2 linked regions of the Endozoicomonas gorgoniicola genome follow. The protein of the gene in region 1 binds, or shares a complex with, the protein of each later gene. Links are inferred from orthologs where the notes say so. Each region holds a gene or a part of one and is shown on either strand. Other genes may lie near its edges.

What was found.
Region 2: the proteins of accB (region 1) and accD are in contact, whole or in part, in a solved structure (PDB 8UXZ), measured with the Escherichia coli proteins. The link is inferred for Endozoicomonas gorgoniicola from one-to-one orthologs.

Annotation. Positions count from the first base shown.
Region 1 is NZ_JAPFCC010000001.1:6,131,088-6,147,245, reverse strand. Bases 7,070-9,766 are described here. They hold accB (acetyl-CoA carboxylase biotin carboxyl carrier protein), read left to right. Parts: upstream 7,070-8,034; coding sequence 8,035-8,499; downstream 8,500-9,766. Other genes in these bases: accC (acetyl-CoA carboxylase biotin carboxylase subunit), read left to right, coding at 8,510-9,766; aroQ (type II 3-dehydroquinate dehydratase), read left to right, coding at 7,484-7,927; dsbD (protein-disulfide reductase DsbD), read left to right, coding at 7,070-7,339. Outside these bases: NX722_RS27630 (hypothetical protein), read right to left, coding at 1-205; NX722_RS27625 (hypothetical protein), read right to left, coding at 350-2,041; NX722_RS27620 (ABC transporter substrate-binding protein), read left to right, coding at 2,239-3,264; NX722_RS27615 (ABC transporter ATP-binding protein), read left to right, coding at 3,248-3,976; NX722_RS27610 (ABC transporter permease), read left to right, coding at 3,973-4,740; ppa (inorganic diphosphatase), read left to right, coding at 4,818-5,345; more of dsbD, read left to right, coding at 5,459-7,069; more of accC, read left to right, coding at 9,767-9,853; prmA (50S ribosomal protein L11 methyltransferase), read left to right, coding at 10,020-10,904; NX722_RS27575 (DUF3426 domain-containing protein), read left to right, coding at 11,009-11,863; tRNA dihydrouridine synthase DusB, read left to right, coding at 12,217-13,266; DNA-binding transcriptional regulator Fis, read left to right, coding at 13,263-13,565; purH (bifunctional phosphoribosylaminoimidazolecarboxamide formyltransferase/IMP cyclohydrolase), read left to right, coding at 13,746-15,347; purD (phosphoribosylamine--glycine ligase), read left to right, coding at 15,436-16,158. UniProt on the Escherichia coli protein: This protein is a component of the acetyl coenzyme A carboxylase complex; first, biotin carboxylase catalyzes the carboxylation of the carrier protein and then the transcarboxylase transfers the carboxyl group to form malonyl-CoA.
Region 2 is NZ_JAPFCC010000001.1:1,256,804-1,271,977, forward strand. What follows is about bases 8,006-10,865. They hold accD (acetyl-CoA carboxylase, carboxyltransferase subunit beta), read left to right. Parts: upstream 8,006-8,902; coding sequence 8,903-9,829; downstream 9,830-10,865. Other genes in these bases: trpA (tryptophan synthase subunit alpha), read left to right, coding at 8,006-8,806; NX722_RS05885 (DUF3375 domain-containing protein), read left to right, coding at 9,940-10,865. Outside these bases: leuB (3-isopropylmalate dehydrogenase), read left to right, coding at 1-113; asd (aspartate-semialdehyde dehydrogenase), read left to right, coding at 158-1,267; NX722_RS05850 (Asd/ArgC dimerization domain-containing protein), read left to right, coding at 1,441-2,430; NX722_RS05855 (FimV/HubP family polar landmark protein), read left to right, coding at 2,689-5,010; tRNA pseudouridine(38-40) synthase TruA, read left to right, coding at 5,091-5,897; NX722_RS05865 (phosphoribosylanthranilate isomerase), read left to right, coding at 5,985-6,713; trpB (tryptophan synthase subunit beta), read left to right, coding at 6,746-7,993; more of trpA, read left to right, coding at 8,003-8,005; more of NX722_RS05885, read left to right, coding at 10,866-11,379; NX722_RS05890 (DUF4194 domain-containing protein), read left to right, coding at 11,401-12,003; NX722_RS05895 (ATP-binding protein), read left to right, coding at 11,984-15,174.

The sequences.
Region 1 (16,158 bases):
AGTTACCCTGGTCATCGGGATCAGCCAGAGCCATCAGGGCTTCTATTTGGGAATCACTGAAACCTGAAGCCCTGAGAGAGCTTTTTTTACCTTCATTGATTGTGACGGGCGTCGTTCCTGTACCAGTGCCAGTTCCACCATCATTGGCAACTCCACCATTAACAACCCCACCATTGCCTGATCCATCTACCGACGCATCTGCCATCTGTTAAGAACTCCCTGTATTTTGTGCAAAGAATTAATTTTGCACATTACCTTTAATCTAGGTTACTCCTGCCATTCGACACTAAAAATCACTGAGACTTCGGTATGAAATCTCAATTAGCTATAATTAATATATTTTTAATTTCTATATATTTTGGTTTTTAAAACGCCTCTGAACGCTCACTATTTGATCAACTATCTGCTGGTGAGCGGCTACAGCAGGATCCTGTTTAAGCCGTTCTATAAACAAAGCTCCCGGAATTCCATCTGGAGAAGACAATACACCATAAGCAGCAAACAGGATCTTGTTGGCCTTCTGTTCTGAAAAATCAGGACTTATTTTATTAATAAGCTCTGCTTTAAGAAGGAAGTAGTGACGCCTGTTCGTTAAGTTTTCTAAATTAAGATGATCATTTGGTCCCAGACCCAGATTTTCACCTCGATCAATTTCTGCAATCTTACTTTTCTTCTGAGGCTGTTGTGGTTTCCTGGCCACGGGCGGTGGCTGCCTTTTTTCTTCTGTCCTTAGTCGATTCAAACGATCATCAATGGCATCAATATGAGCTTTAAAAACTACTCTTGCTCTATTTGCCAGACTCGGAGTCTGCATCAGGGCAATGGCGCTTGAGCGATATTTCATCAGCATATCTTTATTCAGGTTTGGCAGGTGGTCAAGCATTCTCTGAGTGCTGCCATACATTTCTCCCGCCAGCTCATCTTCTGGCATCTGAGGATTCGTAATCACTCTTTTAGCGGCATTGCAAACCGCTGAAACTGCCTTCCAGCCTTCTTCAGAACAGTCAAACCCTGCTTCACGCAATACAGGAGCCAGTATTTTAGCCATTCGGCTTGAAAGCGGCTCACTGCTATCGCCACTCATCAACTCTGCTTCAAGTCTGGTAATATCCTCCGGGTCTATCCTGCCTCTGTTATTCAATAACTCCTTCATCCTTCGCTGAGCTTCCTCCTGCTCAGGCGTTAAACCTTCAGCACCCTGGAAATCAGGATTTTCCACCGCCAGAAAATCATTCTTTGGTACCGAAGGCTCAGGAGTATCATCCGGCTTATTACTGTCATTTTCTTCTTTTTTCTTCTTACCTGAATCCGGAGATGGAGGAGGCGGGGCAGCCTGGGAACCGTCATCGCTGTACATAAAAGCCAGCGACGTCGACAACATCATGGCTCCTACCGAATAAAGGAGTGCGCCGGCAGGGAATGTGGCCATCCCGACACCAATCAAAACAGCCCCGATAACCGATCCTGTAAGGTATTTTTTATAGGGTATTTTATCTACAAAAGAGAGGCGGTTAGTAAGTCCTGCCTCAATGTCCTGCTCCCCCTCCCGGCCAGGATCACCATTAGCGTCCTCTGTTGATGTTATTTGAATATTTCTTCTGCCTTCAGGCGCTGAAGACTCTTCGCTGACCGGAGATGTTTCTTCCGGAGGCTGGTCAGGAGCAGGCTGATCTTCATCATGTTGAAGTAGCCGCCCGAGAGGTTCGGCAGAGCTTGTATTGTCAGGGTGTTTGCTTCTTAATTGATCATCCAGAAGTTCATCCAGACCACCAGATTCCAAACCTTCATCTTCAGATGGCTCCTCAAAACCCTCTGGATCAAAACTGTCACTGTATTTTTCTGCAGTGCGTTCACGGATATTCCGCCCACGTGGACGGCTCTCCTCATGAGCCTTCCCGCTGCCGATAAACCTTTTGACAGGCGCAGACGTGACACTGCTACTGCCATGCTTCCCTACTTCCTTGGGCTGTGGTATTTCCGGCTCCAAAGAACCGCCAATCGGGCTACCTGTTCGACCCGATCCATCTGGTGGGTATGCCATAAAAAGCTTATTCCAAAGATCCTTTTCGTATATTTGATAAAGTCTAGTTTATTTGTTTCCGGATATTTTTTGATAATTGCCTGCTCAGCTGCTTTACTCCCCAACTGATAATTGCCGATGCAGGCTCTTACTATGAGCCGGGCCTTTAGCTGCCGGAATTTAATTTCAATAATCAGAATAAAAAGGCTGACAGCGTCATGAATATGTTTCACGTCCTGTGGTTGGGCCTGCTGGCCTCATTCCAGTTACTGGCTGCACCTGTAACACATCGAGACTCCCTGAATGTCTCATTACTGCCGTTTTTTTCCTCTGCCGCTGTTTTCATTGCAAAAGAAAGAGGCTACTTCTCGGAACAAAATCTCGATGTTAACTTTATACACGCTGGAGCCGCACAGAACGTAGCCCTTGCCGTCGCATCCGGAGAAGCCGATATTGGCGTAACCGCACTCACTGCCGGTTTTTATAACCTCGCAGGCAAGGGTGAGCTGAAAATTATCGCTGGTCAGTATCAGGAAAAAAAAGGTTGGCCCGGAGCCACTTATCTGGCTTGCAATTCAGCCTTTGAAAAAGGCTTAACCTCTCCGAAAATGACCATTGACCATAGAATGGGCATCACCCAGACCGGTTCAACCTTTCATCGCTGGTATGGCGCAATGGCACAAAGTCAGGGAAAAACACTGGAAAACAGTCGCCTGATACGGCTGCAAACTGTTCCGGCCATGATCAGCGCCCTGGTTTCCTGTCAGGTGGACAGCATCATTATGATGTCACATGTCGCCTTTAAACTATCAAGTGAAAACAAAGCGCATATAATCGGCAGAGTATCAGACTACAACCCCGGACAAATGGGCGTTGTCTTCACCTCCCCAGGCGCTCTAAAAAAACAACCCGACAAAATATCGCGTTTTTTAAGTGCTTATAAAAAAGCCAGCCAGGACTATTTTGACACCCTTATTACTGGCAATGATGATCACGCAAAACAGGCTCTGTTAACCCAGATCAACCAGTACCTGACTCCCAGACTTCCAGAAAAGCTACTTCCAAAAGCGGTTGTCTATATTGATAGAAACGCTCAACCCGACATTCCATCCATGCAGGAAAACCTGAACTGGTACCAGCAACAGGGCTTGGTGAAAAAAAACTACAATCTGAACGATATGCTGGCATTAAGTCTGCTGAACAACCCTGATGAAACCCCGGTTAGCAATGGAAAACTGCATTGAAGCCTCTGATCTTGGGTTTGCTTACTCAACCCAACTGATTCTTGCCAATGTAAACTTTGCACTGAAAAAGTCTGAGTCCCTGGCCATTCTGGGCCAGTCAGGCTGTGGAAAGTCAACATTACTGCGCCTGATTCATCAGCTTTTGACACCTGATGACGGCAGTATCCATATCAATGGTCAATCATCCATCCTCTTTCAGGACGACCGCCTGCTGCCCTGGAAAACCTGTATGGACAATGTCCGGCTTGCCCTTGCCCGGCGGTCATTAACCGGTTCTGCCCAAACAGAACAAATCACCTGCCTGTTTAAAAAGCTTCAAATCCCCGAAGTCAGCAATCAATATCCACACACCTTATCAGGAGGTATGCGACAACGTGTTGCCCTGGCACGGGCTCTGATAAACCAGCCGGACTTGCTGCTTCTTGATGAACCCTTCGCAGCGGTTGATCATTTCACCCGGCAGGCACTCATTGTTGAGCTGCACCAGCTGCGCCAAACCAACCCTGTCTCAATGGTTCTGGTTACCCATAACATTGACGAAGCCCTGTTTCTGAGTGATCGAATTCTCATTCTGGGCAACACTCCAACATCCGTTCAGTATTCGGTGGAAATACCAGGGCTGCCAACAGACTGGCAAAATTTCTACCAATCAAAAAAGGTCGCCAGCATTAAAGTCGATATTCTCAGCATTCTGGACACCTTGCAGCAATGAACTCTTCAACAAAAGCACGAGGTTATTCATCACTACTGAGCCTGTTAGCGACAGCAGCCATTATTCTCCTTTGGCAGACTGGCTGCGACACCGGCATAATTAACACCAACTTCCTACCTTCCCCCCTTGTCATTGGAACAACATTGCTTGAAGAAACGCTGCATGGTGAGCTTCTTCAACATATACAGGTATCTATCATTCGCCTTCTGACCAGTGCATCCTTCGGTATTATCTGTGGACTGCTGGCTGGTCTGGCGATACATCTCTCTACAATGACCCGCTCAGTACTCTCACCCTGGATTTCCAGCCTGTTTGCAGTGCCTAAAATTGCCCTGCTGCCTCTATTGGTTATGTGGCTGGGAACTGGCGAGAGCAGCCGCTTTGCCATGATCGCACTGGGGGTTGCACTGCCCACAGCCATCTACACCTGGAACTCACTGGATCATGTTGAATACAAATGGATAGAGCTGGGTAAAGCATTGCAACTGCCTCGTTACCAGACGATTCGTCATATACTGTTGCCAGCCGCTTTACCTAATATTCTGACGGGCATTCGCCTGTCCACCACCATTGGCATCATTCTGTTAACGGCTGCTGAAATGCTGGGATCATCATCCGGAGTAGGCTTTTACCTTATGAATGCAGGGCATCTGGCTCTGGTCGAACAAATGATGTCGGGGATCGTTGTACTGATACTGTTTGCCAATGGTCTCAACCTGTTACTGACTCTGGTCAGCCGTTATCTGCTCCAATGGATGGAATAACAAAGACTATTGCGCAAATCCGCATTATAATATGGGTTTTTAACTAGCCTATAAAAAGCCTGAAAAAGATTTACTATATGAGTTACACAAACATTCCAGCAGGCAAAAGCCTTCCAGAAGATATCTACGTTGCCATTGAAATTCCGGCCAACGCCTCACCCATCAAGTACGAGATTGACAAAGATATTGATGCCCTCATGATAGACCGCTTTATGGCTACCCCGATGTTTTATCCGGCCAACTATGGCTATATTCCACAAACCCTGGCTGACGATGGCGATCCGCTGGATGTTCTGGTCATAACACCTTATCCGGTTGTTCCGGGTTCTGTGATTCGCTGTCGCGCGGTAGGCATGCTGAATATGTCGGATGAAAGCGGCCAGGACGAAAAATTGATTGCCGTCCCACACGACAAACTAACTCCACTTTATCAGGGCGTTCAGGAATACACCGATCTGCCTCCCCTGCTGTTACAGCAAATCGAGCACTTCTTCGAAAATTACAAAGACCTCGAACCCGGCAAGTGGGTTAAAATTGATGGCTGGAAAGGCCGGGACGCAGCCTTTGAGGTCATCAAACACTCTGCTGCCAATTACAAAGGCTGATTAATAACAGGGTTGATGTATTCCGGTTTGCAGGCTAACTTGCAAGCCGGATATTAACTTCCACAATCAGGGACACCAGAACCAATACCAGAACCAAAAAAAAGCCATACATAATGTCCGGTAAATCATCCACAGCCTTAATAAAAAGCAGTGCTGTTACAGGAATGTTTCTGTTCCTGAGCCTGTTTCTATTTAGCCAACTGTTACGTGCTGAAGGGTTACAGGGGTTAATCAGTTCGTCACCATCAGGGCAGCAAACCTTCATCCCTGTTGAAGAAGCTTTTCAGCTGTCCGGCGAAATCCGCGACAGTCAGGCACTGATTCATTTTGCAGTCACTCCCGGTCATTACCTTTATAAAAAACGGTTCAGCTTTACTGCCCGGCATTCTGAAACAACACTGGGCGAACCCGTTTATCCATCAGGTAAAGAGAAGTTTGACGAAAACTTCGGAGAGCTGCTGGAAGTCTTTGACCAGAATATAACCATACAGTTGCCTGTCAGCAGCTCTCAGGACATACCGGAAATTGATGTTCGCTTTCAGGGCTGTGCCGAAGCGGGTCTCTGCTATCCCCCCCATACAAAAACTCTGGCACTGGCCGCCTCTGATGATTCATTTGTTCCCGTCAGCACCATCCTCTCGTCGGATTCAACATCTGCTGCCGCTTCTGACAGCTATTCAAGTAGCTATGAATCCACCATTTCAGAAAAAAGCCTTGTCGCTTCACTACTGCTATTCCTGCTGGCAGGCATTGGCTTGACATTCACCCCCTGCGTACTGCCAATGGTGCCTATTCTATCCAGTATTCTGGTGGGTAACTCAACGGCTTCGCGTCCAAAAATCATCAGTCTGACACTGGCTTACATCCTTAGTATGTCACTGACGTTTGCCATAGCTGGCACCCTGATGGGGCTCTTTGGCGCCAGCCTCAATCTTCAGGCAAAACTGCAGTCTCCCTGGCTGATTGGCCCCTTCGCAGCGCTGTTCGTCCTGCTCGCCCTGAGCATGTTTGGGCTTTATGAATTACAACTGCCTGAAAAACTACGCAATAAACTGGGTAACTCTGGCCAGTCGCAGGGCAAACTGTCCGGAGCCATGATAATGGGGGTTCTGTCAGCCCTCGTTGTATCACCCTGTGTCTCCGCGCCCCTGGCCGGAGCCCTGATCTACATAGGAACAACAGGGGATGCCCTGCTGGGAGGGCTATCCCTGTTTGCCCTTGGACTGGGCATGGGACTGCCGCTGCTGTTAATCGGTATCGGTGGACGCCACCTGCTGCCAAAGGCCGGACAATGGATGGATTCCGTCAAAACATTCTTCGGTTTTCTGCTTCTTGCGGTTGCGATCTGGATGCTGGAGCGGGTTATCCCAGGCCCCACCACTCTTTTACTGTGGGGAAGTCTGCTTATTGGGGCCGGGACCAGACTCGGAGCCATAAGCACTCAACCGAAAAAAGGTCGGGCAATAGCCAGCCAGGCCCTGGGAATCATTCTTCTGGTTTATGGCGGCAGCCTCATAGTGGGAGCAGCCAAAGGCAACACAGACCCTTTACAACCACTGGCTGCACCCGTTTTAACAGACCTCGCTTCTACAATCAGTCCTGAGACCCGTTCTGCGAACAACCGTTTAATCTTTACCAAAACCCATTCAGTTACAGAACTTGACAATCTATTACAGCAGGCAGCTCTTGCGAAACAACCCGTTATGGTTGATGTGTACGCCGACTGGTGCCTGTCCTGCAAAGTGATAGAGCGTACCGTTTTTCCTGACCCGGATGTCCGGCCTCTGCTTGAACAACTGCAACTGCTCAAGCTGGATATCACTGATAACACCCGGCACCATCAGGCCTGGTTGAACGACTACCAGCTGTTTGGCCCTCCTGCACTGCTGTTCTTTGACCCTTCAGGACAGGAAATGAGTCAAATCAGGACACTTGGGGAAATACAGGCTCCTACTCTGGCCAGCAAGCTGAAAACCCTGTTATCCGGTCAGTAACAAACCAAAAAAGATGACTGAGAAAAACTTATGCAACAAATTAGCTGAAATGCTTCGTAACTGTCATTAACGTACCGTAACAAGCACGAACTGGACGATTTTATAACATTACGGCACAATGCAATGCGATTGTGAGAGGAATACATGGCAAGCATACTTGTACTCAACGGCCCAAACCTTAACCTGCTCGGGAAGCGTGAGCCGGGGGTTTATGGCGCAACGACTTTGCAACAAATTAACCAGAACCTGGTCACACTGGCAGACAGCCAGGGGCATCAGCTGGAAACCTTTCAGAGTAACGCCGAGCACGAGCTGATTGAGCGTATTCATCAGGCCGGTGAAAAGGGTGTTGATTTTATCATCATCAATCCGGCTGCCTATACCCATACAAGTGTTGCTATCCGAGATGCCATTCTGGGTGTATCCATCCCCTTTGTTGAAGTGCATCTCTCCAACATCCACCGCCGTGAACCTTTCCGTCATCATTCCTATTTCAGCGATATCGCCGAGGGCGTTATTGCCGGACTGGGGCCCAAAGGTTATGAGCTGGCTCTGAGCTACGCTCTTGATCACGTAACCCGACAGTAAGACAAACAAGAAAAATGAATTCGAGCTTTCGACCGGGCATATCCCGTCCAACTCGTACCCCTTTCAACCCTTGGCACAGGCTGCCAAACAGAATTTGAGATTGAACCATGGACATCAGAAAAGTAAAAAAGCTCATTGAGCTGCTGGAAGAATCCGGGATTGATGAGCTGGAAATTAATGAAGGGGAAGAGTCCGTCCGCATCAGCCGCTACTCCCAGAACGCTCCGGCTGCCAGCTATTTTGCCCAGCCGGCTCCGGTAGCTACAGTAGCACCTGCACCCGCCACAGCGGCAGCACCAGCGACCGAAACCGTTGCCCCGGCAGCGCCTCAGCCAAACGGTCACCAGATTACATCGCCCATGGTAGGCACTTTCTACACAGCACCTTCCCCCAGCTCACCAGCGTTTGTGGAGGTAGGTCAGCACATCAAGGAAGGTGATGTTCTGTGCATCGTCGAAGCCATGAAGATGATGAACCAGATCAAAGCCGACAAGTCCGGTACTATTGAAGCCATTCTGGTTGAAAACGGCCAGGCCGTTGAATACGACCAGCCATTATTCACGATTTCCTGAGAGTAATGCCATGCTGGATAAAATCGTTATTGCCAACCGGGGTGAAATCGCCCTGAGGGTACTGCGAGCCTGTAAAGAGCTGGGTGTTAAAACCGTTGCAGTCCACTCCAAAGCCGATGAAGACCTGATGCATGTCCACCTGGCTGACGAGTCAGTGTGCATTGGCCCAAACAGCCCGGTCGAAAGCTACCTGAATATTCCGGCGATCATCAGCGCTGCCGAAGTGACGGATGCCACCGCTATTCACCCCGGTTACGGCTTCCTGTCTGAAAACGCTGATTTTGCCGAACAGGTGGATCGCAGCGGTTTCACATTTATCGGTCCATCCGCTGATGTTATTCGCCTGATGGGGGACAAGGTTTCCGCTATCGCCGCCATGAAGGAAGCGGGCGTACCCACCGTTCCCGGTTCCGATGGTCCTCTGACCAGCGACACCGAGCGCACCCTTGCTATCGCCCGTCGCATTGGTTATCCCGTTATTATCAAAGCATCCGGTGGCGGTGGTGGTCGCGGCATGCGTGTGGTTAATGAAGAATCCGAACTACTGAACGGCATCAGCCTCACCAAATCCGAAGCCAAGGCGGCTTTCAATAACGATACGGTTTATCTGGAAAAATTCCTGCAGAACCCTCGTCACGTTGAGTTTCAGGTGTTAGCTGACGGTCAGGGTGGCGCAATCCACCTGGGCGACCGTGACTGCTCCCTGCAGCGTCGCCACCAGAAGGTGATCGAAGAAGCGCCCGCTCCCTACATCGACGAAGATGCCCGGGCAACGGTTGCAGCCGCCTGCACCCGCGCCTGTATTGAGATCGGCTACAGAGGCGCAGGCACGTTTGAGTTTCTGTATGAAGACGGCCACTTTTATTTTATTGAAATGAATACCCGTGTTCAGGTTGAGCATCCCGTCACCGAGTTGATCTCTGGTGTCGATATTGTCAAAGAACAGCTCCGCATCGCCAGTGGACATCCCCTGAGCGTTACCCAGGACGACATTGTGCTGCAAGGCCATGCCTTTGAATGCCGGATTAATGCAGAAGACCCGATCACCTTCATGCCCTCTCCCGGCAAAGTAACCCAGTTCCATGCGCCTGGCGGCAATGGTGTTCGCGTGGACTCTCACCTGTATAACGGCTATACCGTACCACCTTACTACGATTCGCTGATTGCCAAACTGATCACCTTTGGACCGGATCGCGAGACCGCCCTGAAAAGGATGCAGAATGCACTCGACGAAGCCGTGATTGAAGGCATTCGAACTAACATTCCGCTGCATCAGGCGCTGGTACGCGACAACAACTTCCAGAAAGGTGGTGTCAATATTCACTATCTGGAAAAGAAACTGGCAGACGACTGATTCGCCAGTTCTGAGTACGAAAGACTTATTCACAGAGATTCAATGATGGGTTCGCTCTGGGTATAAGTCTTTCGTGCAGACCTGAAGCCAACCCTGCTAGAATTACCCCCGTTTTCTGCAGAATCCCTGTTCTGCCTTTCTTCTCTTTTTTACAAGTTCTCTTCTCATGCCCTGGATACAAATCAGACTTGATACCAATTCCGATCACGCCGCAGAACTGGAAGATCTGCTGCTTGAAGCCGGAGCCAGCGCCGTTACCCTGCAGGACGGAAAAGACCAGCCCCTGTTTGAGCCAGAGCCAGGCAGCACCCCACTCTGGCACCATACTGTCGTCATTGGCCTGTTTGACGCTCACACCGATATGGATGAAGTGATCAACATTCTCAAAAACCAGTACCTGCGCGAACCATTCCCAAACCACAAAATTGAAATTGTGGAAGACAAGGACTGGGAGCGTGAATGGATGACTCATTTTGTCCCCATGCAGTTTGGTACCCGTCTCTGGGTTTGCCCCAGCTGGAAAGAAGTACCAGAACCCGACGCTGTCAATCTGATGCTGGACCCTGGCCTGGCCTTTGGAACCGGTACTCACCCAACAACAGCGCTGTGCCTTGAATGGCTGGAAAAGCAGGGTGACCTGTGTGAGAAAAGCATTGTCGACTATGGTTGCGGCTCCGGTATTCTCGCCATTGCCGCCCTGTTGCTGGGAGCCAGACGTGTCACCGGTGTTGACCTGGATCCTCAGGCTCTGACTGCCACCATCGACAATGCCGAACGGAACAGGATTGCCCCGGAAAAACTGCAGGTATTCCTGCCGGAAAAAGCACCACAGGAAAAAGTAGATATAGTCCTCGCTAACATTCTTGCCGGCCCCCTTGTACAACTGGCCCACACCCTGGCTGAGTATCTGGAGCCTGGTGGCAAAATCGCCCTGTCAGGTATTTTGTCTGAACAAACCGATAGTATCGTTGCCACTTACTCCGAATGGTTTGACCTGGAGCCTGTCGTTCACAATGATGACTGGATTCTGGTCACAGGCACCCGCCGCTAACCTGTTCACTGCCAGTGCAGCGCTAGTGCTGCACTGGACTCGCCACCGGCTCTTTGCTCTAATTCCATGAGTAACTGTTTATTACTCTGGAATTGATACGCTAAATGACGCCCTCAAGGGTTAACACAACCCGCTGCCCCAAATGCCAGACAACGTTTCGTGTCACACAGGCCCAGCTTCGCGCCGCCGGTGGCTCTGTTCGCTGCGGCTCCTGTCTTCATGTCTTTAACGCAGGCATCGACTCACCAGAAACAACCCTAAGCCATTCAGAACAACAGCAGGCAGGCACTGCCCCTTCAGAACCCCTGTCTCCAGAGCAGAAACTGTCTGAAAAAACGATGACGGCATCCACTCTTGTTTCGTCCGCCAAAAACAGTCAAAGCGGTAACAGCCAGCCCTTAAACTCATTACTCAACGGTCTGGATAAAGAGCAGGTAGACATTCGTCAGGAGAAACGACCACGCCGGCCAAAAGCCAGCAGAAAACGAATGTTTGAATACATCACCGCCTTCTTTGCCTGCCTGGCTCTCGTTGTTCAGTACCTATGGTTCAACAAAAATGAACTGTCACTGGACCCGCCACTTCGCCCTTGGTACCAATGGCTGTGCAAAACAGTGAACTGCACTCTGCCACCCGTTGTCGATATCGACGAAATCCAGAGTTCCCAACTGCTGGTTCGCATTCATCCTGATATCAGCGAAATGATGATCGTTGACGCCGTTATCATCAATAAAGCCAACCACCCCCAACCCTGGCCAAAACTGTCACTGACATTTTCCAATCTCCACGACCAGCCCGTTGCCAGCCGGACCTTTAGCCCAAAAGAGTATCTTGGCGGAGAACTGGCAGGTACCAGAGAAATGCCTGCCAATCAGGCGATTCGCCTAAGCCTTGAACTCCTTGACCCTGGTCCGGACGCAGTAAACTACCGCCTCACCTTTAAGAGAAAAACACTGTAAATAACTGGAAAACGCCTACATATCACGCGAAAAATACTGACAGATACTTAATATTAAAACCATTAAGCACTTGATTTAGATCAAGAATTGGTCAGATTTCAATGACAATGGCTTGAGGTTTCTACCAGATAAGTCACTATATAAACACCGAAGTGAAAGAGTATTTATCTTTAGTTGTCTCCACAGGTGATTAAATTCACCTTTGAAATATGCCTTTTATGCATTTTCTCATGGTCAGGCAACTGAAGCGGCTGACTGACTGAGGGATTTCGTACCCTCCCACTTTCGTACATTTTTTGTACAGAGTATCATGGAAAGATTGTTCGTTGTTTTTCGTAGTCAGAGGCATTCCTTTGTTGAAGATTGGCCCATACACCATCGAGAACCCCGTTATTCTGGCACCTATGGCAGGAGTAACGGATCGCCCATTCCGCCAGCTGTGTCTGGACATGGGGGCTGGCATGGCGGTATCCGAAATGGTTACCAGCAACTCGAAACTCTGGAATACCCGAAAGTCCAGGCTGCGTATGGACCACAGCGGTGAACACGAACCACGTTCTGTGCAGATAGCCGGCAGCGAACCCGTCCAGATGGCGGAAGCAGCCAGGGCTAACCAGGAGCGGGGGGCGCAGATCATAGACATCAATATGGGATGCCCGGCCAAAAAAGTATGCAATAAAGCCTCTGGCTCCGCTCTGATGAAAGAACCGGAACTGGTCAGGCAGATACTGCAGACGGTGGTAGCGGCAGTCGATATTCCAGTTACCCTGAAAATCAGGACCGGCTGGAGTCCGGAGCAGAAAAATGCTCTGGATATTGCCCGAATGGCACAGGATTCTGGCATACAGGCGCTTTCCATACATGGAAGAACCCGACAGTGTATGTATAAAGGCGAGGCCGAGTACGACACTATCCGCACCGTTTGTGAGGCTATAGACATACCGGTGATTGCCAATGGCGACATAACAACACCGGAAAAAGCGAAGCAGGTGTTTGAGTTAACCGGCGCCGATGCCGTGATGGTAGGCAGGGCAGCTCAGGGAAGACCCTGGATTTTCAGGGAAATCAACCACTACCTGAAACAGGGTGAAAAACTGCCTGAGCCTGCTGCGGAAGAAGTACAGCAAATCCTGCTCGGACACCTCAGCGCCCTTTATGAGTTCTACGGAGAACACCAGGGCGTACGCATCGCCAGAAAACACGTTGGCTGGTACTTGCAGGCTAAGCCATCAGGTTCCGGGCTGAAGAAACAATTCAACAGCCTGGAATCTGCAGAAACCCAACAAAACTGCATACTGGAGTATTTTCAGAGCTTTTTAGAAACCAACACAACCAGACATTCAGAGACCTCGCTGGAGAGCGCGGCTCAGGATAGGGGTAAAGGAAAGGATATAGCAGCATGACAGCCACACAAGTGTTTGTAGAAGACCGAAATGCAGGCGCTCATCATCTGGTCGGCAAAGTCGAGAGCGAAAGCCAGACTCTGCGTGACAGCGTTGAGAAAGCCATGAACAATTACTTCGCACACCTGGACGGTCAGGAAGTGACCGACGTATACGAAATGGTTCTGTCCGAGGTTGAAGCACCTCTGCTGGAAACCGTAATGGCTTACGTAAAAGGTAACCAGACAAAAGCAGCAATCCTGCTGGGTCTGAACCGTGGCACTCTGCGCAAGAAACTGAAACAGTACGGTTTGCTGTAATAAACGGCAACGTTATTTTGAAAGGCGGCTTTTTAGTCGCCTTTTTTGTTTTTTCAATTTTTTTGAACGAATATTCTACATAGTTGCTGCAAAAAGAAGAAGTTCCAGCTAAAATCTGCCAGCTTAACAGGCAATACTAACCTTTAGTCGCATCATGCGGCTATTTCAGAGAAAGGAAAGATGGCAGTCGATTCCCCTGTATCTCCTATTCGTCGAGCCCTTATCAGCGTTTCTGATAAATCCGGTATTATAGAATTTGCCAGCGCGCTGCATCAGCGTTCTGTAGAAATTCTCTCCACCGGCGGCACCTATAAGCTGCTGGTTGAAAACAACATCCCTGCTATTGATATCTCCAGTTACACCGGTTTTCCTGAAATGATGGATGGCCGTGTTAAAACCCTGCACCCGAAAGTTCACGGCGGCATCCTGGGACGCAGTGGTCAGGACGAAGCGGTGATGGCAGAACATGGCATCAACCCGATTGACCTCGTAGTCGTCAATCTTTATCCGTTCGAGCAGACTATCGCCCGAGACGACTGCGATCTGCCAATGGCCATCGAAAACATCGATATCGGCGGCCCAACCATGGTGCGCTCTGCAGCCAAAAACCACCGTGACACTGTCATCGTCGTTAATACCAGTGACTATAACCGGGTTCTGGAAGAAATGGATAACAGCAACAATGCTGTTTCTGCCGCTACCCGTTTCGATCTGGCAGTCAAGGCCTTTGAACACACTGCCCACTACGACGGTGCCATTGCCAACCACCTGGGTAAGCTTGTCAACCCTTTCAGCAAGAGTGACAACGATACAGACGCCCATTTCCCTCGCACGTTCAACACCCAGTTTCATAAAGCCCAAGACATGCGTTATGGTGAGAACCCTCACCAGAAAGCGGCATTTTATGTTGAAAAGAACGCACCTGCCGGAACCATTGCCTCCGCTCAGCAGATTCAGGGTAAAGCACTGTCCTACAACAACATTGCTGACACTGATGCTGCCCTGGAATGCGTTAAAACCTTTGAAAAACCAGCCTGCGTGATCGTCAAACACGCTAACCCTTGTGGTGTAGCCATTGCTGAAACTACTCTGGATGCCTACAACCAGGCTTACGCCACCGACCCAACCTCGGCTTTCGGAGGCATCATCGCCTTCAACCGTACGCTGGATGCTGACACCGCTCAAGCCATCATCGACCGTCAGTTTGTTGAAGTGATTATCGCTCCTGCGATTGATGAAACCGCCAGAAACATTGTTGTGCAAAAGAAGAATGTACGCCTGCTGAACTGCGGCTCTTTCCCAGAAAAGCCAGCCCCGTTCCTCGACTTCAAGCGTGTTAACGGTGGCCTGCTGGTTCAGGATTGCGACCAGTTCGTTACTACCCACGCCAACATGAAAGTCGTAACCGACCGCGCTCCCACCGAAGCCGAGCTGAAAGACCTGCTGTTTGCCTGGAAAGTCGGTAAGTTCGTTAAATCCAATGCCATCGTTTACGCTAAGAACAGCCAGACCATTGGTGTCGGCGCTGGTCAGATGAGTCGTGTATACAGTGCCAGAATTGCGGGCATAAAAGCAGCGGACGAGAATCTGGAAGTACCCGGATCGGTCATGGCATCTGATGCCTTCTTCCCGTTCCGTGATGGCATTGACGCAGCAGCCAAAGCCGGTATTACTGCAGTGATTCAACCCGGTGGCTCCATGCGAGACCAAGAAGTGATTGATGCGGCGAACGAAGCCGACATCGCCATGGTCTTCACTGGCGTTCGACACTTTCTTCACTGAAGAGCTTCACTGAAGAGCGACAATAACAAATCCACCCCACTCTTCGTGGTGGATTCTATACCCCAGGCACCTGAAGGACAGGCAAATCATGAAAGTGCTGATCATCGGAAACGGCGGCCGCGAACATGCTCTGGCATGGAAGGTGGCCCAGGATCAAAACGTACAACAGGTTTTTGTGGCTCCCGGCAATGCCGGAACCCATCTTGAGCCCGGTATGACCAATGTCAGTATCGGCGTTCTGGAGCTGGACAGGCTGGTTGCTTTTGCCAAAGAAGAAGCCATTGACCTGACCATCGTTGGACCCGAAGCCCCTCTGGTGGCAGGTATTGTTGATCGTTTTGAGGCAGAAAGCCTTAACATCTTTGGCCCGACACAGGCGGCTGCCCAGCTTGAAGGTTCCAAAGCGTTTACCAAAGACTTTCTTGCCCGCCATAAGATTCCAACCGCTGACTACCAGAACTTTACCAGCATCGAACCCGCCAAAGCTTATGTGCGTGAGAAGGGCGCTCCGATTGTTGTTAAGGCAGACGGTCTTGCAGCCGGTAAAGGCGTTATTCTGGCACAAACAGAAGAAGAAGCCTTTACTGCTATCGACGATATGCTGGCTGGCAATGCCTTTGGAGAGGCAGGACACCGGGTGGTGATCGAAGAATTTCTGACCGGCGAAGAAGCCAGCTTTATCGTCATGGTCGACGGCAAAAATATTCTGCCTATGGCTACCAGTCAGGACCATAAAGCCCGTGACAACGGCGACCAGGGTCCAAACACCGGCGGCATGGGGGCTTACTCACCCGCTCCGGTGGTCACACAG
Region 2 (15,174 bases), 4.9 Mb from region 1 along the record:
CGGTTGGCGATGTGCTGGATCAGGGATTACGTACAGGAGATATTGCGTCAGAAGGCTGTCGTCTGGTCAGTACTGCACAAATGGGTGATGCGGTCGTAAACTGTCTGCAATGAAACTGGGTAATAGTGATTCATGATAATGATTCATGGAGGGTAGTATGAAAAAGGTAGGACTTGTCGGCTGGCGAGGCATGGTAGGCTCTGTTCTGATGGAGCGTATGCGGGAAGAGAACGATTTTGCCAGCATTGACCCGGTGTTTTTTACCACCTCACAACACGGACAGCCCGGCCCTGATATTGGTAAGCCAGTTCAGTCATTGCAGGACGCCTTTTCCATCGACGCTTTGCGGGAGATGGATATTATTATTTCCTGTCAGGGTGGCGACTACACCAGTAAAGTCTTTCAACCTTTGCGTGACAGTGGCTGGGACGGCTACTGGATTGATGCTGCGTCTTCGCTGCGGATGAATGACGACAGTGTTATTGTTCTGGACCCGGTTAACCGCCATGTGGTTGACAAGGCTCTGGAGTCTGGTGTGAAAAACTATATTGGTGGCAACTGCACTGTCAGCCTGATGTTAATGGCGGTGGGCGGACTGTTCCGTGAAGGACTGGTGCGCTGGGTCAGCGCTATGACGTACCAGGCAGCCAGTGGAGCCGGGGCGCGTAACATGCGTGAGCTGATCAGCCAGATGGGCTGCATCCGCGATAATGTTGCTGGTGAACTGGCTGATCCTTCCAGTGCCATTCTGGATATTGACCGAAAAACCTCGGACCTGCTGCGCAGTGGTGATCTGCCCCGGAGTGAATTTGGTGTGCCGCTGGCGGGAAGCCTGATTCCTTATATTGATAAGCAGCTGGACAATGGCCAGAGCCGTGAAGAGTGGAAGGCTCAGTCGGAAACCAACAAAATTCTGGGTTTATACAATGGTGGCATTATTCCTGTAGATGGCGTGTGTGTACGCATTGGTGCCATGCGTTGTCACAGTCAGGCGCTGACTCTGAAACTGAACCGGGATATTCCAATGTCGGATATTCAGAGCATAATTGCTGAGTCAAACGACTGGGTATCGGTTGTACCTAATGACCGTGAAGCGACCATACAACAGCTGACACCTGCAGCTGTGACAGGCAAACTGGACATTCCGGTAGGGCGTTTGCGCAAGCTGAATATGGGTAACAAGTACCTGTCAGCCTTTACAGTGGGCGACCAGCTGTTATGGGGGGCAGCCGAGCCTCTGCGGCGAATGTTAAATATTCTTGTGTGATTCTAAAGGTTTAAATTCAGGAAAGGCTGCTTCTGGCACCAAACAGCCATGAGCGGCTCTTTATGACACTTTATGACAAGAGTGCAGCTCACCTCGAAATATGTATGGCACGACTTTTCTGTTCGCTTCTGATAAATTGCGCGACGACAAGCAAGATGTAATAGAGAGAAAGCATGAACAAACTGTTCGATGTAGTGGTATACGATGCAGGCAGCCTGAATGGTGAAACCCTGCTGGCACTGCTGGATGAACGTGTGTTTCCGGTCGGGAGCCTGTATGCCATTGCTGAAAATCCTGAGCCTGATGCCGCCGTAAGCTTTCAGGAGCAGGATGTTGATGTACTCAAGGCGGAAGGTTTTGACTTTGTCGATGCCGACCTGCTAATTCTGCCAGCGGGCTGTAAAGCGTCTTATGAGCTGGTCAGCAGGGCAACAGAGTCTGGTTGTCTGGTTATTGACGGACGCCCGGGCAGTCAGGCAGGGCCGCTAATGATGCCGGGGATCAATGAGGACCAGCTGGACAGTGCCAGAGAGAATAAAATAGTGGTTGTGCCCTCCAGCCCTGCGGCGCTGATGCTACCTGTCCTTAAGCCACTGGAAGAAGCACTGGGCATTGACTCAGTGAGTGTGACGGTGTGCCAGTCGGTATCGGATCTGGGCAATGACGGGATTAATGAACTGCGCAAACAGACCATTGAGCTGTTAAACGGCAAGCCGGTCTCAGGTGGTCGCATGGCATTTAACCTGTTGCCGCAGGTGGGAGAGCTTGACAGCAACGGTGTGTCTTCTCAGGAACAGTGCATTATTAATGAACTGGTTGAAGGGCTCGGCAGTGAGGATGTGCGGATTAACCCAACCTGCGTCAGGGTTCCTGTGTTTTTCGGTGACAGCCTGTCGATTCAGCTGGAGTTGGATAGGCAGGTCGACGCCGCCGCTGTCAGAGAGCTGCTTTCTGGTGTCCGTGGGGTAGAGCTAACGACAGGGGATGATCATCCAACGGTTGAAACCGTTGCGGGAAATGACAGCATTGTGGTGGGCCGAATCCGTCATCAGACGGCATTTGCCGGACAACTGGCATTGTGGCTGGTGGCAGACCCGGTAAGACGTACAGCCATTAACACCATAGACATGGCAGAAATATTGCTAAAAGACTTTTTAAAATGATAACTTAGCTGTTATCGGTCAAGCTCCCTTATTGTCCTTGTTTGAAAGGGGTACAATAAAGTCAGACTGTGGTTTTTGTCCTGTTTGCCGACGAAAACTACATCTGCAGTAAACAGTCATGAGTATGAAATGCCGTTTTCGTTACCTTCAATGATGAAAATGGCATTGATATTGGCATGGTAAAAGGGGCAGGTGGAGTTCCGGGAAAGAGATTGAGGCTCGTCTGTTGGCTTTCCCGGCAAAAAACAACAAGGATTCATGATGAGACTACAGAAGCTTGTAGTAGCTATGGCTATGACAGGAGCTTTGGGCTCGGGTTTGGCTAATGCACTGGGTTTAGGAGAAGTGACCATGCATTCGTCGCTGAACCAGCCTCTGGATGCTCAAATAGAGCTACTGCAACTCAGGGACCTCACCCGCAACGAAATTCTGCCAAACCTTGCCAGCCGCAGTGATTTTCAAAGGGCTGGTATCGACCGGCCTTTCTCTCTGTCCAGTCTCGATTTTAAAACCAGGATTCGTGAAGATGGTACCGGGTATATTCATGTGACCAGTGCGGATGCCGTCCGTGAACCGTTTCTTAATTTTCTGATGGAAGTACACTGGCCCAGTGGCAGGCTGCTCAGGGAGTATACCCTGTTACTTGATCCTCCCACATTCAGTGAGCAACCGGCGCAGCCTGTTCGTCCTGCGACGACTTTCTCCACAACGAGCCAGCCCTACGCGGCCCGTCCTCCGATCCAGCAGCCCGAACCTTATGTTGAGCCTCACAACAGGCGGACTGATGATTACCTGCCTGCTCCGGAAATGGCTCTGCAACCCGAAATCCGCCCAGTCACTGAGCGATCATCTGGCAGCACCTGGCAGACGACACAGGATGATACGACAACCGGTTCCACAATAAGAAGCTACGAGGTTCAGCCAAACGACAATCTGTGGAGTATTGCCCGGGCTGTCAGGCCATCGGGAGAACTGTCGGTTCAGCAAACCATGATGGCTATTCAGCGCAATAACCCGAATGCCTTTATGCGGAAAAACATCAATGAGCTGAAGAAAGGGCAGGTGCTGCGTATTCCAACTCAGGACGACATATTGTCCATGAGTTACCAGGACTCTGTCGCCGAAGTGGCAAAACAGAATCGTGAGTGGCAGGCCCGCCTCGAACAACTGGATGCCAGTCGTCGTTCAAAAGCCGATTCGACGGGTGATGGAAAAGCGGTTGATGGTCGTTTAACTATTGTAGGCTCAGACAATGCCGCTGTGATGGGTAAGGACCTGGGTGGCGGTGGTAGTAGTAGTGCTGACACCAGCGCTTTGCAGAACGATCTCAGTATAACCCAGGAAAAAATGGATGAACTGAGTCGTGAAAACGATGAACTGAGAAGTCGCCTGAAAGACCTGGATGAGCAGATTGCTACCCTGAAACGGCTGATTACTCTGAAAGATGACCAGATGGCGGCTCTGCAGTCTTCGGGTAATGAACCTGAAGCCAGACCCCAGCCCAAGCCTGCTTCAGAACCGACACCAATGGCTCCACCGAAGGAAGAGGACAGCCTGCTGTTCTGGATTCTGGGTGCCCTGGTTCCCGTTGGTCTGGCCGGTGCATTCCTGGCGTATCGCCGCCGCAAGAAGGCTCAGGATGAAGACGATTTTGATATTGATGATGATGGTTCGAAAGAAATGCCGCTCATGGGCGAGGACCTTTTAGCCGACGACGAAGAACTGCAGCTGGATGAGGCTCTGGAGATTGACGAAGAGGCTCTGATTGATAAAGAGTTTGAAGACGAGCCTGAAGAGACCGTTCAGCAGACTCAGGATGCCCTCAGTGAAGCGGATATTTACATTGCTTATGGTCGTTTTCCGCAGGCTGCTGAGCTGTTGGGTAAGTCGATATCGGCTGAGCCTGAGCGCACAGATTTACGTTTGAAACTGTTAGAAGTTCACGCTGAAGCCAATGACCTGGATAGTTTTAAAGCTGCATTAGCTGAGCTGGAAGCCCTGGGTAATGAAGATGCTAACCGGCAGGCCGACGTATTTAAAGCTCGCTTCCTGACTGATGCCTTCACTCAGGAAGGAGAAGAAGCGGTTGTTAATGACCTGATCGATGTTGATCTGAGTGAAGAGGCTGACAGTGAGCTGGAGACCGAAGCCGAAGAGCTTGGGGATGATCTGGAATTTGACTTCAGTGAAGACGATGAAGGGGATGAAGAGCTGCCCGACCTTGATCTTGAAGATCTGGATCTGGTTGATGAGCCCGATGCTGAAGGAGATGATGATCTGGATCTTGGCTTTGACCCTGACTCAGACTCTGATTCAGACTCTGACTTTAAAGAGGAAAGTGCTGGCGACAGCGCAATTTCGGACAGTATGTCCGATTTCGAAGCAGCGCTGGATGAAGACGATGACCTTGACTTTCTTTCTGACGAAGACGAAGTGTCCACCAAGCTTGACCTGGCAAGGGCTTACATAGATATGGGTGATCAGGAAGGCGCCCGTGAGATTCTGCAGGAAGTGCTGGACAGTGGCAACGATGAACAGAAAGAGGAAGCTCAGACTCTGATTCAGGGGCTGAGCAATTGAACTGACTGTCGGTAAATCCGGTTTGCAAATTGCGGCGTCTGTTATTACATTCGCTGCTTTTGTATTCAAGTAGAGTGTTCATGCCCCGTTTCGCAGCCAGTGTTCAATACGACGGTTCCCACTACCATGGCTGGCAGAGCCTGAAAAGCGGCCTGCCAACAGTTCAGGCGGCTGTTGAAGCTGCCCTCTCTAAAGTGGCTAATCATCCTGTTTCTGTGGTGTGTGCTGGCCGTACCGATGCCGGTGTTCACGGTTCTAACCAGATTATTCATTTTGATTCCGATTCGGTTCGCAGCGAACGTGGCTGGGCTTATGGCTCAAATACCAACCTGCCGGATGATGTGGCGATTAACTGGGTCATGCCCGTTTGTGATGAGTTCCATGCACGCTTTTCAGCACAGTGGCGTCGCTATCGTTACGTGATTTATAACCATCCGATTCGTCCTGCTCACCTGCCCAAAGGTGTGACCTGGAATTATCGGCCCCTGGACGCAGAACGTATGCAGGTCGCAGCGCAGTATCTGGTTGGTGAGCATGATTTTACCTCCTATCGAGCGGTTCAGTGTCAGGCTAAGAATCCGGTTCGTACCATTTCCCGGTTAACGGTTACACGGCATGGCCATCTGATTGTGCTGGACATTCAGGCTAACGCCTTTCTGCACCACATGGTTCGGAATATTGCAGGCGTACTGATGACCATTGGTTCAGGGAAGCATGAACCTGACTGGGCAAAGACCGTTCTGGAAGCAAGAGACAGAACTGAAGGTGGTGTGACTGCGCCACCATTTGGTTTGTACTTTGTGGATGTGGGCTACCCGGAAACATTCGGCCTGCCAGCCAGTGAGCCTAATCCGCATTTTGTTGCGCCTTTGTTGCCCTGGCCGTAAGGCTCACTTCATGAAAGACACTCATGGAAGACAAGGAAGTTCGGTTTCTGCTAATATCGATTTTCTTTACCCATCCGCAGTAAGGCAATGTCTCTGGATACTACTTCCTTAAATAAGCAGACCTCTTTAACCAGGCAAACATCCCTGGCAAAAAAGGTTAGTAAAACCCGAATAAAGGTGTGTGGCATTACCTCGGTTGAGGATGCAGTGGCGGCTGTTGATGCGGGCGCTGATGCGATTGGGCTGGTGTTTTACGAAAAAAGCCCAAGGTTTGTCAGTATAGAACAGGCTCGTGAGATCGCTGCCAGTGTGCCACCGTTTATATCTGTTGTGGGACTGTTTGTTGATGCAGAGGATGAGTTTATACAGGCAGTGCTGGAGCAGGTGCCTCTGACGCTGTTGCAGTTTCATGGGAATGAGCCGGATAGCTGGTGTCAGCGCTGGAACCGGCAGTATATCAAGGCTTTGCGGGTGCGCCCGGAAATGTCTGTGAAACAGGTAGTAGCGAAATACCCCGGTGCCAGTGGAGTATTGCTGGATGCCTATCGTAAAGGGGTGCCGGGTGGGACAGGGGAGTCGTTTGACTGGACTTTAATCCCCGACTCTCTGGAAAAGCCGGTCGTTCTGGCCGGTGGGCTGAGTGCAACCAATGTTGCCGAAGCCATCAAAAAGGTTTCACCGTTTGCAGTCGATGTCAGCAGTGGCGTTGAATTGAAACCCGGAGTGAAAAATCACGACGCTGTCAGGGCCTTTGCCAGGGCTGTTGTGAGAGAGAATGATCAGGCTTCTGGTCAGTGTGAAGCAGGCGAACGCTGAAAGCAGTAGCCGGTAGAAATAGTAGGTAGAAAATGTCGGATCAGAGCAAGTCTCAAAAGACTCTTGATAATGAAGCGTACCAGCAACCGGACGACAGTGGCCACTTCGGTCAGTTCGGTGGTCGCTATGTTGCAGAAACCCTGACCAGTGCTTTGCAGGAGCTGGAGGCAACGTATCGGGAGCTTTGGCGGGATCCGGCATTTCAGAAAGATTTTGACTATGATCTGGCTCACTTTGTTGGTCGCCCGTCGCCTTTGTATCATGCTGAGCGCTGGTCAGAGAAGCTGGGTGGCGCACAGATTTATCTTAAGCGTGAAGACCTGAACCATACCGGTGCCCACAAGATAAACCATGCGGTGGGTCAGGCGCTTCTGGCGAAACATATGGGTAAAACCCGTATCATCGCCGAAACGGGTGCTGGTCAGCACGGGGTGGCGACCGCCACGGTGGCTGCCCGACTGGGACTGGAATGCGTTGTTTATATGGGTGCGAAGGATGTTGAGCGCCAGGCGCTGAACGTGTATCGCATGAAACTCCTGGGCGCAACGGTGGTGCCGGTAACCAGCGGTTCCCAGACTTTGAAAGATGCCATTAATGAAGCGCTCAGGGACTGGGTCGCCCGTCCTGAAGAAACTTTCTATATTCTTGGAACGGTTTGCGGACCTCACCCTTATCCGGAAATGGTGCGTGATTTTCAGAGTATTATTGGCCGGGAAGCTAAACAGCAGTGCCAGAAAATGACAGGCAAGCTGCCAGATGTCCTGGTAGCGTGTGTCGGCGGTGGCTCTAATGCCATGGGACTGTTCTATGAGTTTATCGAGGATCAGAGTGTCAAGATCATCGGTGTTGAAGCGGGAGGCCTTGGCGTTGAGTCTGGTGAACACGCTGCCCGTATGGCGGGTGATCGTAAAGGGGTATTCCAGGGGCAGCGCAGTTTCCTGATGTGCGATGATGACGGGCAGATTACCGAAAGCTATTCTGTCTCAGCCGGTCTGGACTATCCGGGCGTCGGTCCTGAACACAGCTACCTGCGTGAGATTGGACGCGCTGAGTATGTTTATGCCACCGATGATGAGGCACTGGCTGCTTTCCGGGGCCTGACCCGAATGGAAGGCATTATGCCTGCGCTGGAAAGTTCGCACGCCCTGGCTTATGTTGAGAAGCTGGCACCGACTATGAAAAAAGATCAGGTGATCATCGTTAATTTGTCCGGTCGTGGTGATAAAGACATTCATACCGTCGCGGCCATTGACGGGCTGGATGTGGGTCTGCAGGGATAAGGAGCAGTAATAATGAGAATCAAACAGCGTTTTGCCAGACTGCAGGCTGAAAACCGTAAAGCCCTGGTGCCTTATATCACTGCCGGTGACCCGGCGGGTAAAACCGTTGAGATGATGCATGAGCTGGTGAGAAACGGAGCCGATGTGATTGAGCTGGGTTTCCCGTTTTCGGACCCGGTAGCCGATGGGCCGGTTATTGCGAAGGCGCATCTGCGGGCATTATCACACGGTGTTACATTGAATGACGTTTTTTCAATGGTAAGTCACTTCCGGGAGACCGATAATGAGACCCCGGTGGTGCTGATGGGCTACCTTAACCCCATTGAAATAATGGGTTATGAGGTGTTCGCTGAGAGCGCATCGAAAGCCGGTGTGGATGGTGTACTGGTCGTTGACCTGCCGCCAGAGTTTGCTGATGCTCTGGTTGCGCAGATCAGGCCAAAAGGCATTGATATGATCAACCTGATTACACCGACCACATCGGATGAACGAATCAAGAAAATCTGTTCAGTGGCTTCAGGCTTTATTTACTACGTATCACTGAAAGGTGTGACGGGGTCTGCCAGACTGGATGTTACCAGTGTGCAGCAGCGTGTGGCGCATATTAAGCAGTTTACTGATATGCCTGTGGGTGTTGGCTTTGGTATCCGGGACGGAGAGTCGGCTGCAGCCATCAGTCAGGCGGCAGATGCTGTGATCGTGGGTACGGTGTTGGTTTCCGAGCTGGCGAAGTTTGACCAGGAAGGTGGAACCTGTTTGCAGCGTGTAGGTACTCAGGTGTCTGAGATGCGTATTGCCATGGATAACCGCTGACAGAGTGGACATTAAGCAGCAGGTGTTACCTGCTGTCGAGAGTGTGACTGCCAGGACCGGCAGCCACACTTTCAGAAAAACAGACAGGAAGCATTAATGAGTAATTGGTTGGTCGACAAGCTGATTCCTTCACTGTCGCGTTCTTCCAGTGAGAAACGCAGCAGTAACGTGCCTGAAGGGTTGTGGCGAAAATGTGTAAAGTGCGACTCCGTACTTTATCGTCCTGAGCTGGAGCGTAACCTGGATGTTTGCCCCAAGTGTTCGCACCATATGCGCATATCTGCCCGCAAACGTCTGGATTACTTTCTGGATAAAGAAAACCGTGAAGAGCTGTTTGCAGATATTGAACCTGTCGACAAGCTGAAATTCCGCGACTCTAAAAAATACAAAGACCGTTTGCATTCTGCACAGAAGGCCACCGGTGAAAAAGATGCGCTGGTTGTGTTCAAGGGTGAGCTTGAGAGTTTGCCGATTGTAGCCTGTGCTTTTGAGTTTGCCTTTATGGGTGGCTCCATGGGGTCTGTTGTCGGTGAAAAGTTTGCCCGGGCTGCAGAACTGTCTCTGGAACTGCGCATTCCCCTGGTGTGCTTTTCTGCCAGTGGCGGGGCGCGTATGCAGGAAGCTCTGTTCTCCCTGATGCAGATGGCAAAAACCAGTGCTGCCCTTGAACGCATGCGTCAGAAAAGTGTTCCTTACTTTTCGGTGATGACAGACCCGGTATACGGTGGGGTGTCGGCTTCACTGGCGATGCTTGGTGATTTGAATATTGCTGAACCAACTGCACTGATTGGCTTTGCCGGTCCCCGTGTTATTGAACAGACCGTTCGTGAAAAACTGCCTGAGGGGTTTCAGCGCAGTGAGTTCCTGCTGGAGCATGGCGCTATTGATATGATCGTTGAGCGTTGTGAAATGCGCGCAACCATTGCCCGACTCTATCGGAAAATGAGTGGCATTACATTAGCACCAGAGGCTGACAGTGCCTTTGATGAAGAGGCTCCGGGCGATATTGATGTCCCGCAGTAAAGAAGAAACAGTGAATTGATCCGTTACGCAGGTTGGTAGCAGCATAAACGCTATGCTCTCACCAACCTTCAAAACGACCTGTAACTTTCCCTCAAATTGACATTAATACTATGGACTTTAATCGTCTTGTTGGTTTGCGAACACACCCTTCATGGCGTCTGCTGCAGGCAGACAGCGCACCACTGATCATAAGTTTCTTATACCAATCCTTTATTCTCACCAATAAGCGATCAATAGCGGCAGAAACCCTGGCGACTCAGCTGGACGATTACCTGCACCATTTGCGTGAGACCACCGGAGAGAACCGCTTTCCCAGAAAAGGGCGTGATTACCTGAATGACTGGGCATCTGGAGAGCAGGGCTACCTGCGAAAATACTACCCCGCCGCCGGTATGGGTGATGAGCCGCTGTTTGATTTGACGCCATCGACAGAGAAAGTCATAGAGTGGATTAACACCTTTGAGCAGAAGCAGTTTGTGGGTACAGAGTCCCGGCTGTTAACGGTATTCCGTTTATTAAGTGAGGTGGCCAGAGACACCGAGACTGATCCCCAACAGCGCATTGACCGGCTGGAACGGGAAAAAGCCAAACTGGAGCAGGAAATTGCCAGTCTGAAAAGTGGTCACATGGTGCCTCATGATCCAACGCGGGTGAAAGAAAAGTTCCTGCAGGCAGAAGACACCGCAAGGCAGTTGTTGTCTGATTTCAGGCAGGTAGAGGAAAATTTCAGACACCTGGATCGTGGTGTAAGGGAGCGTATTACCACAGCCAGCAGCGGTAAAGGGAAAATGCTGGATGATATTTTCTCGGAGCAGGATGCCATTACTGAATCGGACCAGGGGCGAAGCTTTAAAGCGTTCTGGTCATGGCTGATGTCTCGTGCCAGTCAGGATGAATTACAGACGACACTGGAAAAAGTTCTTGCACTGCCGGAAATTCAGAGCCTGCAACACGATGAGCTGCTGTCCAGAATCCGTTTTCGGTTGCTGGAAGCCGGAGAGAAAGTTAACAGCACCTGCGCCCAGCTGGTTGAGCAGTTGCGACGCTATCTTGATGATCAGGCATGGTTGGAAAACCGTCGTATAATGGAGATTGTCAGAGAGATTGAACAAAGTGCCGTAACAGTGCGACAAAGCCCGCCACCGGATAAATTGTTTACGACCCTGTCACTTAATAAGCCTGCGATGGAGATGCCCATGTCAAGAGGGTTGTTCCGGCCTGCGACCCGCCCTGTGATCAGTGAAACGCCTGAAGAAGGTGAAGCTGATTTTGATACTACGGCTTTATACACTCAGCACTATGTGGATGAAAGAGCGTTGCTGGCCCGTATCCGTTTTGCCTTGCAGTCACGACAGCAGATCAGCCTTGCAGAGCTGGTAAAGCTGCACCCTGTGGAGAAAGGGTTAAGCGAAGTCGTCGCCTATCTGCACATTGCCTCAGAGTCTGACCATGCGTTAGTCCATTCTGACAGCAGTGAAGAGATCATCTGGCACGATGCACAGGGGCGTCAAAAAGAAGCAGTAATGCCTGTTGTTATTTTCACACGTTAAAGGTAGAAGGCTGAACTAAAAGTGAATACGAACACGCAAAGCGAGCATTCAGCATCGGACGACCCGGCGCTGGGTACGGTGGTGGTTAATCTGATGAAAGGTGTTGTCTACCGGGATCTTAATCCTGATGTCTGGCAGCAGCTTGAAGAGCTTCATGCCAGGGTGATTGACTATGTGGCGGTCATGGGGCTGAACCTGATTGTTGATGAGGCGGAGGGGTATGCTTATTTGAAACAGGTCAGCGATGAAGAACGCTCTGTCCCTAAGCTGATCGCACGCCGACCTCTGAGTTTCCCGATCAGCCTGCTGTGTGTGCTGTTGCGCAAAAAAATGGTAGAGCAGGATGCGGGTGGTGGCGAGGCTCGACTGATTTTAACCCGTGAGCAGATTGTGGAAATGATGCGGGTTTTTCTGCCAGATCGTGCTAATGAGGCACGGCTCTTTGACCAGATTGATACTTATATTAATAAAGTGTCTGAATTCGGTTTTCTGAAAAAGCTCAACACCAACCCACCTGCCTGGGAAGTGCGCCGTATCATCAAGGCACTGGTCGATGCAGACTGGTTGGCAGACTTCAATGAAAAGTTAAAGGTATATCGGGATCATGCAGAATCAGTCGCTTGATTTTTCATCGGACCAGTCCCGGGCAGGGTTTCGTCTGCAGGGTCTGGAAGTTCTGAACTGGGGAACCTTCCATAAGAAAATATGGACTGCAAAACCCGATGGCAACAACAGCCTGTTAACCGGTGATATTGGCTCAGGCAAATCGACGCTGGTGGACGCCATGACCACCTTGTTAGTACCCAGCCAGAAAATTACCTACAACAAGGCGGCAGGAGCAGAGACCCGCGAGCGTAACATGACGTCTTATGTGAGGGGTTATTTTAAAAGTGCAAAAGACGACGATACGTTGTCTGCCAAAGCGGTCGCCCTGCGAGACCATAACAGCTACAGCGTACTGTTGGCCCGGTTTGTTAATGAAGGCTTTGACCAGACTATAACACTGGCTCAGGTGTTCTGGAGCAGGGACAATAATAACTCCCCGGAACGCTTTTTTATTGTGGCCCGTAAACCACTGTCCATTAATCAACACTTCAGCAACTTTGGCAGTGATATTGCTGATCTGAAGAAAAAGCTGAAGCGGGTTGAGCATGTAAAAGTCTTTGACAGTTTTTCACAGTACCAGGCCGAGTTCCGTCGTCAGATGGGTATCGAGAACGATCAGGCCATGGATTTGCTCTATCAGACCGTGTCAATGAAGTCTGTGGGTAATCTGACGGACTTTGTCCGCAGTCATATGCTGGAAAGCACCGATGTCGAGGACAAGGTAGAAGAACTTAGTCGTCAGTTTGATAATCTGAACCGGGCTCATGAAGCAGTTTTAAAAGCCCGGCAGCAGATTGAACTGCTACAGCCAATGGTGGACGACTGCCAGCGATATGAAGAGCTGGAAGCTGCGATACAGTCCTTCAAACAGTGCCGGGACGCGCTCTACGGTTATTTTGCCGAAAAAAAAATAACGTTGCTTGACCAACGGATTCAGCGCCGGGAGCAGGATCAGAAAAAGCTTGAGAGCCGCTTGAATGAAGTGCTGCTTTCTCTGGAAGACCTTCGGGCCAGCTTGCGGGAAACAGAACGTTCCATCGAGCAGAATGGCGGTCAGCGACTGTCAGAATTGAAAACCGAAATAGAACGGTTGAGCCGGGAAAAGGATCGTCTGGTCAAAAGCAGCGATGACTATCTGGCTTTGTGTCGCTATCTGGATATGCCGGAACCTAAAGACGACAATGTTTTTTTTGCGAATCGTGAAGAAGCGGCAGAAAGTCAGGATCGTCTGGAGAAACAGCAGGCTGAATTACAGAATGAGCAGGTGGAGCAGGCGGTCGGTTTAAAACAGTTGCGGGATGAGCATAAGACTTTAAGCAGTGAAATCGACTCTCTGAAAGGGCGTAAATCCAATATACCCAGCCGAAATCTGTCTATTCGCGACACCCTGTGCAGCACCCTTGGTTTATCAGAAGACGTATTGCCCTTTGCCGGTGAACTGCTTCAGGTGCGGGAAGAAGATAAGCAGTGGGAGGGTGCGATAGAGCGGTTGTTGCATAACTTTGCACTGAGCCTGCTGGTGCCTGAAGAGCATTATGACGCTGTGGCTCACTATGTAAACCGGACTCACCTTAAAGGGCGACTGGTGTATTACCGTGTCCGTACACCGGCAAAGCACCCCCACACTTCAGTGGATAAACGTTCTCTCAGCCGAAAGGTATCCATAAAAACAGACAGTGGCTTTTACAGTTGGCTGGAGTATGAACTGCTGCAGCGATTTGATTACATTTGCTGCGATAGCCTGGACGAATTCCGCAAGGAGTCCCGATGCATAACGGCCACCGGGCAGATAAAAAGCAGTGGCAGTCGTCACGAAAAAGACGACCGGTATCGTATTGATGACCGGTCACGATTTGTACTGGGCTGGAGTAACCGGGAAAAGATACTGGCGCTTGAAACAAGTCGCAGCGTGTTGGAAAAAGGCATTCAGGTAGCTGCCCGTGAGCAGAGTGAATTTACCCGAAAGCTTAAAAAGCTCGGTGATAGTCAGGTCAAGCTGAAACTGTTATTAAATTTTCAGTCCTTTGGTGATATTAACTGGCAGCCGCTGGCTTTGAGCATTCAATCCCTGGAAGTGGAGAAAAAAGAACTGGAAGCCGGTTCGGATATTCTCAAAACCCTGCGTGAACGGCTGGTGAACACTGAGGCACAAGTTAAGGAGAGGGAAGAACTTGAACGTAAGCTGATCAGGGAATCGGGGGCTGCTGTTGAAAAACTGAAGCAGGATCGTTCTCTCAGGGAGCAGTCAGAACAGCAGCTGAGTGATGTGCCAGAAGACCTCAAGACCAGCAGCTTTAAAACCCTGACCGGGCTGGAAGAAGAAGCTCTGGAAGGTAAGAAAATCACTATAGAGAATTGTGACAGCAGTCAGGTCGCATTCCGGAAATGGCTGCAGGATCGTCTTGACAGCAAGGAGCGCAGTGCAAGAAACCTGTCGTCAAATATCACCGGGAAAATGGCTGACTATAAAAATGCTTACCCCAATGAAACCAGGGAAGTAGACGCTTCCATGGCATCAGCGGGTGAGTTCGGTGAGATGCTGAGAACGCTGGCGGGTGAAGATTTGCCACGCCATGAAGGACGCTTCAAGCAGATGCTGAATGAAGGCACCATTCATAACATGGCGATGTTTCAGAACTGGCTCGACCAGCAACAGCAAACCATTCGTGACAAAATTGATACGATCAACCGTTCACTGGCAACGATTGATTACAGTGACGGCACTTATATCCGGCTGGTGGCTGATAGTCATCGTGATGCGGAGATCAATCAGTTCAAAATAGACCTGCGCAACTGCCTGGGTGGTACCTTGTCATCGGATAACACTGAAACCTATGCAGAAAACAAGTTTATTCAGGTAAAAACCATTATTGAACGGTTCAATGGCAGGGAAGGTCAGACCGATCTGGATAAACGCTGGACAAAGAAAGTTACCGATGTCCGTAACTGGTTTTTGTTTAATGCGTCAGAGCGATACCGTGAAGACGACTCCGAGAAAGAGTTTTATTCCGACTCAGCGGGAAAATCCGGTGGTCAGAAAGAGAAGCTGGCTTACACCATTCTTGCTGCTGCCCTGGCTTACCAGTTCGGGCTGGAGTGGGGGGAAACCCGTTCCCGCTCGTTCCGGTTTGTAATGATTGATGAAGCCTTTGGCCGGGGTTCTGATGAGTCAGCACGTTATGGACTTGA